DNA from 2 places in the Paenibacillus graminis genome. Region 2 is predicted to be linked to the other one. Evidence: riboswitches for the same ligand, from Rfam matches in the RefSeq annotation. Region 2 holds a riboswitch; the other holds the start of a gene.
The links. A riboswitch is a leader RNA that binds a small molecule or an ion and turns the genes downstream of it on or off. The one in region 2 is predicted to bind glycine.
Positions count from the first base shown of each region.

Region 1: another riboswitch for glycine. It lies ahead of gcvT (glycine cleavage system aminomethyltransferase GcvT); the one in region 2 lies ahead of PGRAT_RS30470 (amino acid permease).

Region 1 is NZ_CP009287.1:6,535,075-6,539,285, reverse strand. It holds gene gcvPA (aminomethyl-transferring glycine dehydrogenase subunit GcvPA) at 1-619, opposite strand, end outside; gene gcvT (glycine cleavage system aminomethyltransferase GcvT) at 616-1,740, opposite strand; glycine riboswitch at 1,925-2,021, opposite strand; gene gcvH (glycine cleavage system protein GcvH) at 2,206-2,598, shown strand; gene PGRAT_RS28345 (flagellar motor protein MotB) at 2,757-3,623, opposite strand; gene PGRAT_RS28340 (flagellar motor protein) at 3,620-4,211, opposite strand, start outside.
Region 2 is NZ_CP009287.1:7,035,126-7,039,336, forward strand. It holds gene PGRAT_RS30465 (C40 family peptidase) at 1-666, opposite strand, end outside; gene PGRAT_RS30470 (amino acid permease) at 799-2,181, opposite strand; glycine riboswitch at 2,351-2,431, opposite strand; gene PGRAT_RS30475 (AAA family ATPase) at 2,544-3,554, opposite strand; gene pnuC (nicotinamide riboside transporter PnuC) at 3,551-4,211, opposite strand, start outside.

The DNA.
Region 1 (4,211 bases), 500 kb from region 2:
CCGTGTCGCCGTCAATCGCGGCGGCGAGCTTCGCCTGATCTGTTACGCCGTCTTTGTAGTCTATTTCTATAACATCCAGGCCCCATGCACCCGCAGAGGTGCGCAGCACCTGGCGTGCTTCCGGATGTACCGTCCGGGAAACGACCAGTTTTTTGCGTTTCGTCGCTCCGGCTGCAAGCACCGCGGCTTCCGCGAAGGCGGTCGCGCCATCGTACATACTGGCATTGGCGACCTTCATGCCGGTCAGCTCACAGATATAGGACTGAAATTCGAAGATTGCCTGCAGCTCTCCCTGGCTGATCTCCGGCTGGTAAGGCGTGTATGCCGTATAGAATTCCGAGCGGGAAATGACATGATTAATGACCACGGGGATATGGTGGTCATACAGCCCTGCGCCGAGGAAGCTGGCGTGGGTGTCGAAGCTGGCATTGCGGTCGGACAGCTCTTTCATATGGCGCAGCAATGCGTATTCATCCAGTGCCTCTGACATCGGCATCGTTCCCTGATAGCGGACGGACTGCGGGATATCGGCGAACAGCTTCTCCACGGACTGAATCCCGACAGCTTCCATCATCTCCTTGCGGTCTTGTTCGGTCATCGGCAGATAACGGTGCTTCATTGCGGCTTCACTCCTTGGCTCTTTTTATAAAATGGCGCTTTGACCACGGCCGCCTTAAGCTGCTTGCCGCGGATCTCCACATAAACCTCTGTTCCAATTTCTGTATAGGCAGCATCCAATAGGGCAAGGCCCAAATTGCGTTTCAGTGTCGGGGACTGTGTGCCTGTGGTGACCTCCCCGATCTTGACTCCACCCGCATAGACCGGATAATGAGAGCGCGGAATGCCGCGGTCAATCATTTCGAGGCCCACGAGGCGGCGGGGCAGTCCGGATTCCTTTTGCTTCAGCAGCGCGTCTCTGCCGATGAAACCGGCTTTGTCCAACTTCACGAAGAACTGGACTCCGGCTTCCAGCGGCGTAATATCCGCCGACAGCTCCTGGCCGTACAGCGGCAGCTTTGCTTCGAAACGCAGCGTATCGCGTGCGCCAAGCCCGGCGGGGGTCAAGCCGTACGGGGCACCTGCGGCAAGCAGGCCGTTCCACAGCGCAGCCGCTGTGTCCACCGGGGCGTACAGCTCGAATCCGTCTTCCCCGGTATATCCGGTACGGGAGAGCAGGACCTCTACACCGCAGACTACAGCGCGTTCGATGAAGTGGAAGGGGGCAAGCTCAGCGAGAGGGGCTGAGGTCACTTCGGCCAGGATCGTCTCGGCAAGTGGTCCCTGCAGTGCGAGCAGCAGTGTCTCATCCGAGACATTTTTCAGCGTCACTCCGCTGAATTCATCTGTAAGATGCTCCTGCAGCCACTCAAAATCCTTGTCGATATTGGAGGCGTTGACGACCAGCATGTAACGCTCTTCCCCGAGGTGGTAGACCAGGAGATCATCAACAACTCCGCCGGTCGGGTAGAGCATCAGCGTGTATTGAGCACCGCCATCCTGAAGACGGCTGACATCGTTCGTGGTCATCTGCTGCAGGAAGGCTTCCGAACCGCTGCCGCTGACCATGAATTCACCCATATGCGATACATCGAACAGTCCGGCCTGCTGGCGGACGGCCTCATGCTCCTTTACGATTCCCGTGAACTGCACCGGCAGCTCCCAGCCGCCGAAATCAATACATCTGGACTCCGCATAGGCGGAGTAGAGATCATAAAAAGGCGTTCTTTTCAAAGCTTCCATCTGCTCACTCCCTTGTCTGATTACACGCGAAAAAGGACAGGCGAAAGACAAATATGCACAACCCGCATATAAGTCCTTCGCTCTGTCCTTTGTACCTGAGAGTTACCCTGCTATCCAGCGAGCAGGTTTCCCCGTTGGTGATCCGTGACGCTGCCAGGCAGGTCCGGATAGCTCTCCAGAGATGCGTCCGGCAAAGGTCCTTTTGCCTGAGAGATTCACCCTCCCGGGCTTACTCCTTCGGCGCTGCCCTCCTGTGAGGCAGTCTCTCCCTATGCCATCATTCGCAAACCGTATTGTTTTCTACTGACTCCATTAAACCGGGTATACAACTCCGCTGTCAACAAAAAAACGTCAAAAAGATGACAAATTTTATTTTCCTGTCAGTAATATTGACATTGAGCGGCGCGATAACTTAGTCTATAACTAATTTTACAACTCCAAATTTGGAAAAGAGGCGGCTTAAGAATGAGTGAAGTGCTAGACAACCTGCTGTACAGCGAAGAGCACGAATGGGCACAGCAGGGTGAAGGGCGCGTAGTGCGTATCGGGATTACGGATCATGCCCAGCATTTGCTTGGCGATATCGTATTTGTGGAATTTCCTGAGGTTGGTGCAGCCATCTCCGCAGGAGACAGCGTGGGCAGCATCGAATCCGTCAAGACGGTGTCGGAGCTCTATTCCCCGGTATCGGGAACTGTGACCAAAATCAATGACACACTGGAAGCCAGCCCGGAACTGATTAACGATCAGCCATATAGCGGCGGATGGATTTTTGAACTGGAAATCAGTGGAGAGTTTGCGGAAGCGGCATCCGGCCTGCTAGATGCGGCAGCTTACCGCGAATTAATTGGAGAATAAATACCCGGAAGACAGCAGTTTTCCGGCACACAAAAAAGGCAGGCCTTTCCCATCACATTAAGTGTTACTAATGTGTGAGGTCTGTCTTTTTGTGATATTTTAATGTGGAATACTGAGAGAGGGAAGTCCTGCTGAGCTCCTGCAGTTGACAGGTGAAGCTACTCTTCTTCCTGGAGCTGCCGCAGGACTGTAATCTCAACGCGGCGGTTTTTCTGCCGGCCTTCCGGGGTGGAATTACTGACGGCAGGACGGGTATCGGCATATCCGGCATACTGAAACTTACTGGGGCTGAGCCCCTCTTTATCTAAAAAGAAGCGCAGCACTGAAAGGGCGCGGGCACCGGATAACTCCCAGTTGTCATTATAACGTGAGCCTGCCGTTACGGGGGTATCGTCCGTATGGCCTTCGATGCTGATTGTCGCTCCAATCCCGCGGAACAGGCCGGACAGCTGCCGCAGCGCGGGAAAGGCAGGCGCCTTGAGCTCGGCTCTGCCGACATCAAACAGATAGCGGTCGCTCAGCGTAATTGCGATACCCTGCGGCTTGTCCGCCACAAAGATCTGGTCGCCCAGATTATTGTCTTCGACATATTGGGTAATGACGCCCATCAGCGCAGCCAGTTTTGCTTCCTGATCGCGGAAGGCCTGTTCACGTGCCGTTGGCTGTGTGCCTTCTGGAGGAGGACCGGACGGGGTTCCGCCTCCATTCTGCTGCTCCTGATTCACACCGGATTGAGCACCGCCTCCGGTTCCGCCATTCTGCCCCTTGCCTGTTCCCTCGGACTCGATTCCTTTTTGACCCTCCAGCACGCCGTTGCCCCCCTCCAGCACCGGATTTCCACTTTTAAAGGTGTCCGATAAAGAACCGGTCACAATATTAAATTTCTGTGTGTCCAGACTGCTCATGGCATACAAAATCACGAAAAAAATCAGCAGCAGCGTAATAAGATCCGCATAGGTGATCATCCAGCGGTCCCGGCTTTCCCGGCCTCCTGTGCGGGGTTTTCTCCGGTTTCTCTGTCTCATGACAGGCCTCTTGTATGGTTGGTGCTGTGTTCTCCAGCGGACCGGTTCAGGAAGGAACGGAGCTTTTTGCGCACAAGCTGGGGATGATCCCCGTTCTGCAGGGCAAGAATGCCTACCATGAGCATTTCCATCGAACCCAGTTCACTTTGGCAGCGGGATTTGATTTTGGAGGCAATGGGTAAAAATATTAGATTAGCACTGGCTACACCATAAAGCGTTGCCGTAAAAGCGACTGCAATCGATGCTCCCAAATTGGAGGGGTCGGTAAGATTGCTGAGCACGCGGATCAGCCCCATGACTGTGCCGATGATGCCCATGGTGGGCGCATAACCGCCTGCAGCTTCAAATATTTTGGCATAACCTTCGTACTTCAGCTCCTTGGCGTCCATCTCCAGCTCCAGAATCTGCCGGACCTGCCCGGGATCTGTACCGTCAACAATAAGCATAAGGCCCTCGCTGGTAAAGGGGTCGGGATGCTCTTCGGCCCGTTTCTCCAGGGCAAGTACACCGCTGCGTCTGGTCACGGCTGCCAAGGAGATCAGCTCCTCTGCCTGTTCCTCCGTAGTGTCAGCATGTCTTCCAAAAGCC
Region 2 (4,211 bases):
ATCTGTAAGGGAGCCGCTGGTGTAATCGGTATATTTCGGTTTGGCTGAGATGTATCCCGTCCGGTTGTTCCCGGTCACCACCTTCAACCACAGGGCATCGACAACGCTCACCACATGTACCTTCGTACCTGCGGAGAGCAGTTCCGGACTTACGGGATCGCTCTTCGCATCCGGTAAGCTGCGGAGGTTGACTCCATGGAGAATCGAGGTTTCATAGATAATCCCGGAGGAGATTTGCACGGATTGGGTGCCGGGTACCCAGTCTACCTTATTGCCCAAGGCTTCACTGACGAAGCGCAGCGGGATCATTGCCGTGTTCTCGGCAATTTGGCCGGGAACCGCCAGACTTAGTGTCTGCCCGTTCAGCTCGGCAGTTCCCGCTCCCATCCGGTACGTAAGCGTGGTATCCGCCTTAATTGCGGTGACCGTTTTATCCGCGTTGTTCCAGGACAGCTTGGCCCCTTGCGCTTCAAATAATCCGCGCATCGGTACTAACACTGTACCGTTTAGATTCAGCGGCTGGACCCCGGATTGAATCCGCTGGCCGTCCAGGTAGACGGAGATCGCCCGGGCTTCGGCCTGCGGCCGGGCATCCGCATGGACAACGCCGGAGGAATAGAGTGAAAGGGTTAGCAGAGACAGAAGTGCAGCATTGCGCTTATCCATATATTCATCACCTTTTGTATAGATTTGTACCTATACAGTTGGACGAAGCAGAAGCGAAATGGTTTTGTGGTAAATGATGGCACCCTGACAACGTGGATTAACCCGAAAAAGCCACAGTAAAGGAATTCCCGGCTATCCTTCCATAGGTTCAAAACCTTGGATATTTGTTTTTTCCCTCTTTCTTCTATTCACCGTAAACAAAACAAACAATAGAATAAACCATAGCGGTGTCAGCAATAAGGCCGGACGCGTTTCTTCAGCAAACAGCATAATAATGAGGATTGCAGCAAACAACGCAAGGACGACATAATTAATAAAGGGTGTCAGCGGAGCTTTAAATTTTGATCCGGCCTGCAATTCGGGTTTGGTTTTCTTATACCGCAAATGACAGACTAGAATGACACCCCAGACCCAGATGAAACAAATGGCACTAATGGTTGTCACGATTCCAAAGGCAGTTTCCGGAATCAGCTTGCTCAAAAGAGCGCCAACGGATAAGACAAGCGTAGATATGAGCAAAGCGTTGCTTGGCACATGGTTTTTATTCAGCTTGGCAAAATGGGAGGGGGCCTGCTCATTTCTGCTCAAATTATATAGAATTCGGCTTGTGGAGAACATCCCGCTGTTGCAGGCAGACGCGGCTGAAGTTAATACGACAAAGTTAATAATGCCTGCGGCAATGGGAATCCCCACTAAACTGAATGTTTTTACAAAAGGGCTTTCTGCCGGATTAAGCTCCGTCCATGCGTTGATGGATAATAGGGCAATAATCGCACCCACGTAGAAAAATAGAATTCGCAAAGGAATTTTATTAATCGCCGACGGAATGCTTTTTTCCGGATTGGAAGTTTCCGCTGCCGATACCCCCACCAGTTCCACACCGACAAAGGCGAACACAACCATTTGAAAGGAAAGCAGGAAGCCTGAAATTCCGTTCGGGAATACTCCCCCATGTGTCCAAATATTACTGAGCGTCACTGTGCCGGCATCTGTTTTGAATCCAATCACCAGCAAAATGGCTCCGATGGCAATCAATGCGAGAATAGTCACTACCTTGATTAAGGCAAACCAAAATTCCAATTCGCCGAAATTTTTTACAGTTAATAAGTTGAGTCCTAATAAAATGATTAAACAGATGACGGCAGGGACCCATTGCGGGATATCAAACCAGTACTGGACATATACCCCAACAGCGATAATGTCAGCCATAGCCGTCATGATCCAACAAAACCAATAGGTCCATCCGGTTACAAACGCCGCCCGCGGCCCAAGATAGTCTTCGGCAATGTCTGTAAACGATTGATAACCTGCTTTAGACAACAGAAGTTCTCCCAATGCCCTCATCACAAAAAAAACGGCAATACCCACGATTAGATAAGCAAAGATGATGGATGGCCCTGCCAGCTGTATCGCTTTACCCGATCCTAAAAACAATCCGGTGCCGATGGTCCCGCCAATGGCAATGAGCTGAACATGCCGATTCTCTAAATCCCTCTTTAGTTCTTGTGGTGCCAACTGAAACTCCCCCTCTAAAATCTAAGTAATTTTTCCACGTGAAAAAACGAACAAGGAATGCTGACAATAAAAAAAGAGACTGGATGGGCTCCAATCTCTCAGGTCATAAGAATAATAAATAAAATACATAAGTGATTCTGACGGTGATCAGAACAACAAATGAATTATCCAGTACTCTTCTGTCCTTTTGCCTGAGATTATGAACCCTTCGGCGCCGGGGAATCCCCACGGTCTCTCCAGAAGCTGCTCCTGCTATAGTGTCATCCATAGCAATCATAGCTTTTAGCTTTTTAGTTTTTTGATGTCAACTTCGTGTAAATATTTTTCAATATTAATCATAGCCGGGCTTTTTGTCAATAACATTAATTACCGCGCTCGCCAAAATAATTAGTGTAGGGCTTGAACTTTGCCAACACGTCATCTACCTTGTGCATCCGTTCCTCCAGGCTTCCCCGGAGCGTAATATAGGGAATCCGCCGCTCCTTCAAGTCTGCAATGATTTGCTTATGGAAAATATGCCGCTTCTGATTCCCGCTGCGGTCCCATGTATCCTCGTAAGGAATATCATCGTCGCAGAGGAAAAAAAGGTCATACCGCTGCGCATTTTCCAAAGCGATCCGGGTTAAGCGTTCAGGCGCCCGGCCGTGGTAATCCAGGGCAAACATATAAGTCGTGATCGCGTTGGTATCGACAAAAAGGTATTTATTCGCTTGCAGTAAAGCCTGCTCTTCCCGCTCCATATGGCCTACAGCGATTTCATCGAACGCCTTGAGGCTGATTCTGCGGTCCACCTGATGCTCCGTCCAATAATCGCGCCCGTATTCGCCCGCATAGGTTGTGCGATACCGCTGGGCCAATGCTTCGGTAATTGTGGATTTGCCCGTCGACATCGCTCCCACAAAAACCACTTTTGTAATTAAGTCCCGATATACAATATCGCTCACATATGCCCGGTACTTGTAAGGATCGGAACGGACCATGGTCGCTGAAACCGGCACCCGCCCGCGGGCTTCATCCACCCGCCGGTCCACTGCGCCCAGAGCGATGCTCATATGCTTTCCGTAAAATTCGCTGGAGTAGAAATGCGTCACTTGCTCGCCGTTCAGCAGCCCCAGAATATATTGCTCTTCCCTTATCTCATGCTCCCGGTCGTCCGAATACCCATCCGGCCCATCCCAGGCTTCGATCACCCGAACCGCCGGGTAGAGCTTGCGAATCCAGTTCGCCCGGACATGCAGCGGGATCGTTGTCACCGTCGTCTCATAGATCACCACAATCAGTTCATCGACCTCTTGCAGCGCCGTCTCGATCATGAACTGATGCCCTTTATGCAGCGGGGCGAACTTCCCGAGTGTTAAGCCAAGTGTCTTCATGCGGACACCTCCCTAGCTCCCTTGTTCCAATTGTAGTAGCCGTATACAGCGTTAACCAGATATGCGCTCCACATGACAATCATCAGCAGGCCTTCCCCGCTCCCCTCCAGCATTCGAATGACCCACAGCAGCACCGTGAACATATTGAGGACGATATAGACCAGCCATTGTTCCTTGAATCTCCGAACCATCAAAAGTGTAGCCACAACGGATAACACCGTCGTAATGGCATCAATATACGGCGAGTTCTGCCCCGGTATGAACGATAACCCAAATCCCAGCAGCAGGCAGCCCGCTATGCAGATTGCCCCCACTAGAAGCAGGCCCTTGAGCTCCAGCTGACGCATGGACAGCTTACCGTTATTACTGTTATTTTTCCACATGTAGAAGCCGACGACATTCATAGGAACAAAGAATAGCAGATTCAGCATAACCTCTCCAAATAAACCGTTGACGTAGGCCAAATATGCATAACCAACAGTATTGTACATACCAAACACATAACTCATCAGGTTGCCCTTCGCCGCTAGCACCACGCACAGCACCCCGGTGATAAAGACCGTAAATCCGAATAAGGAATCCTTAGAAATCACCGTGAACCCCACAGCAATTGAGGTAAACAACACCAGCCACGCCAATTCAAACAGGTTCCAACCG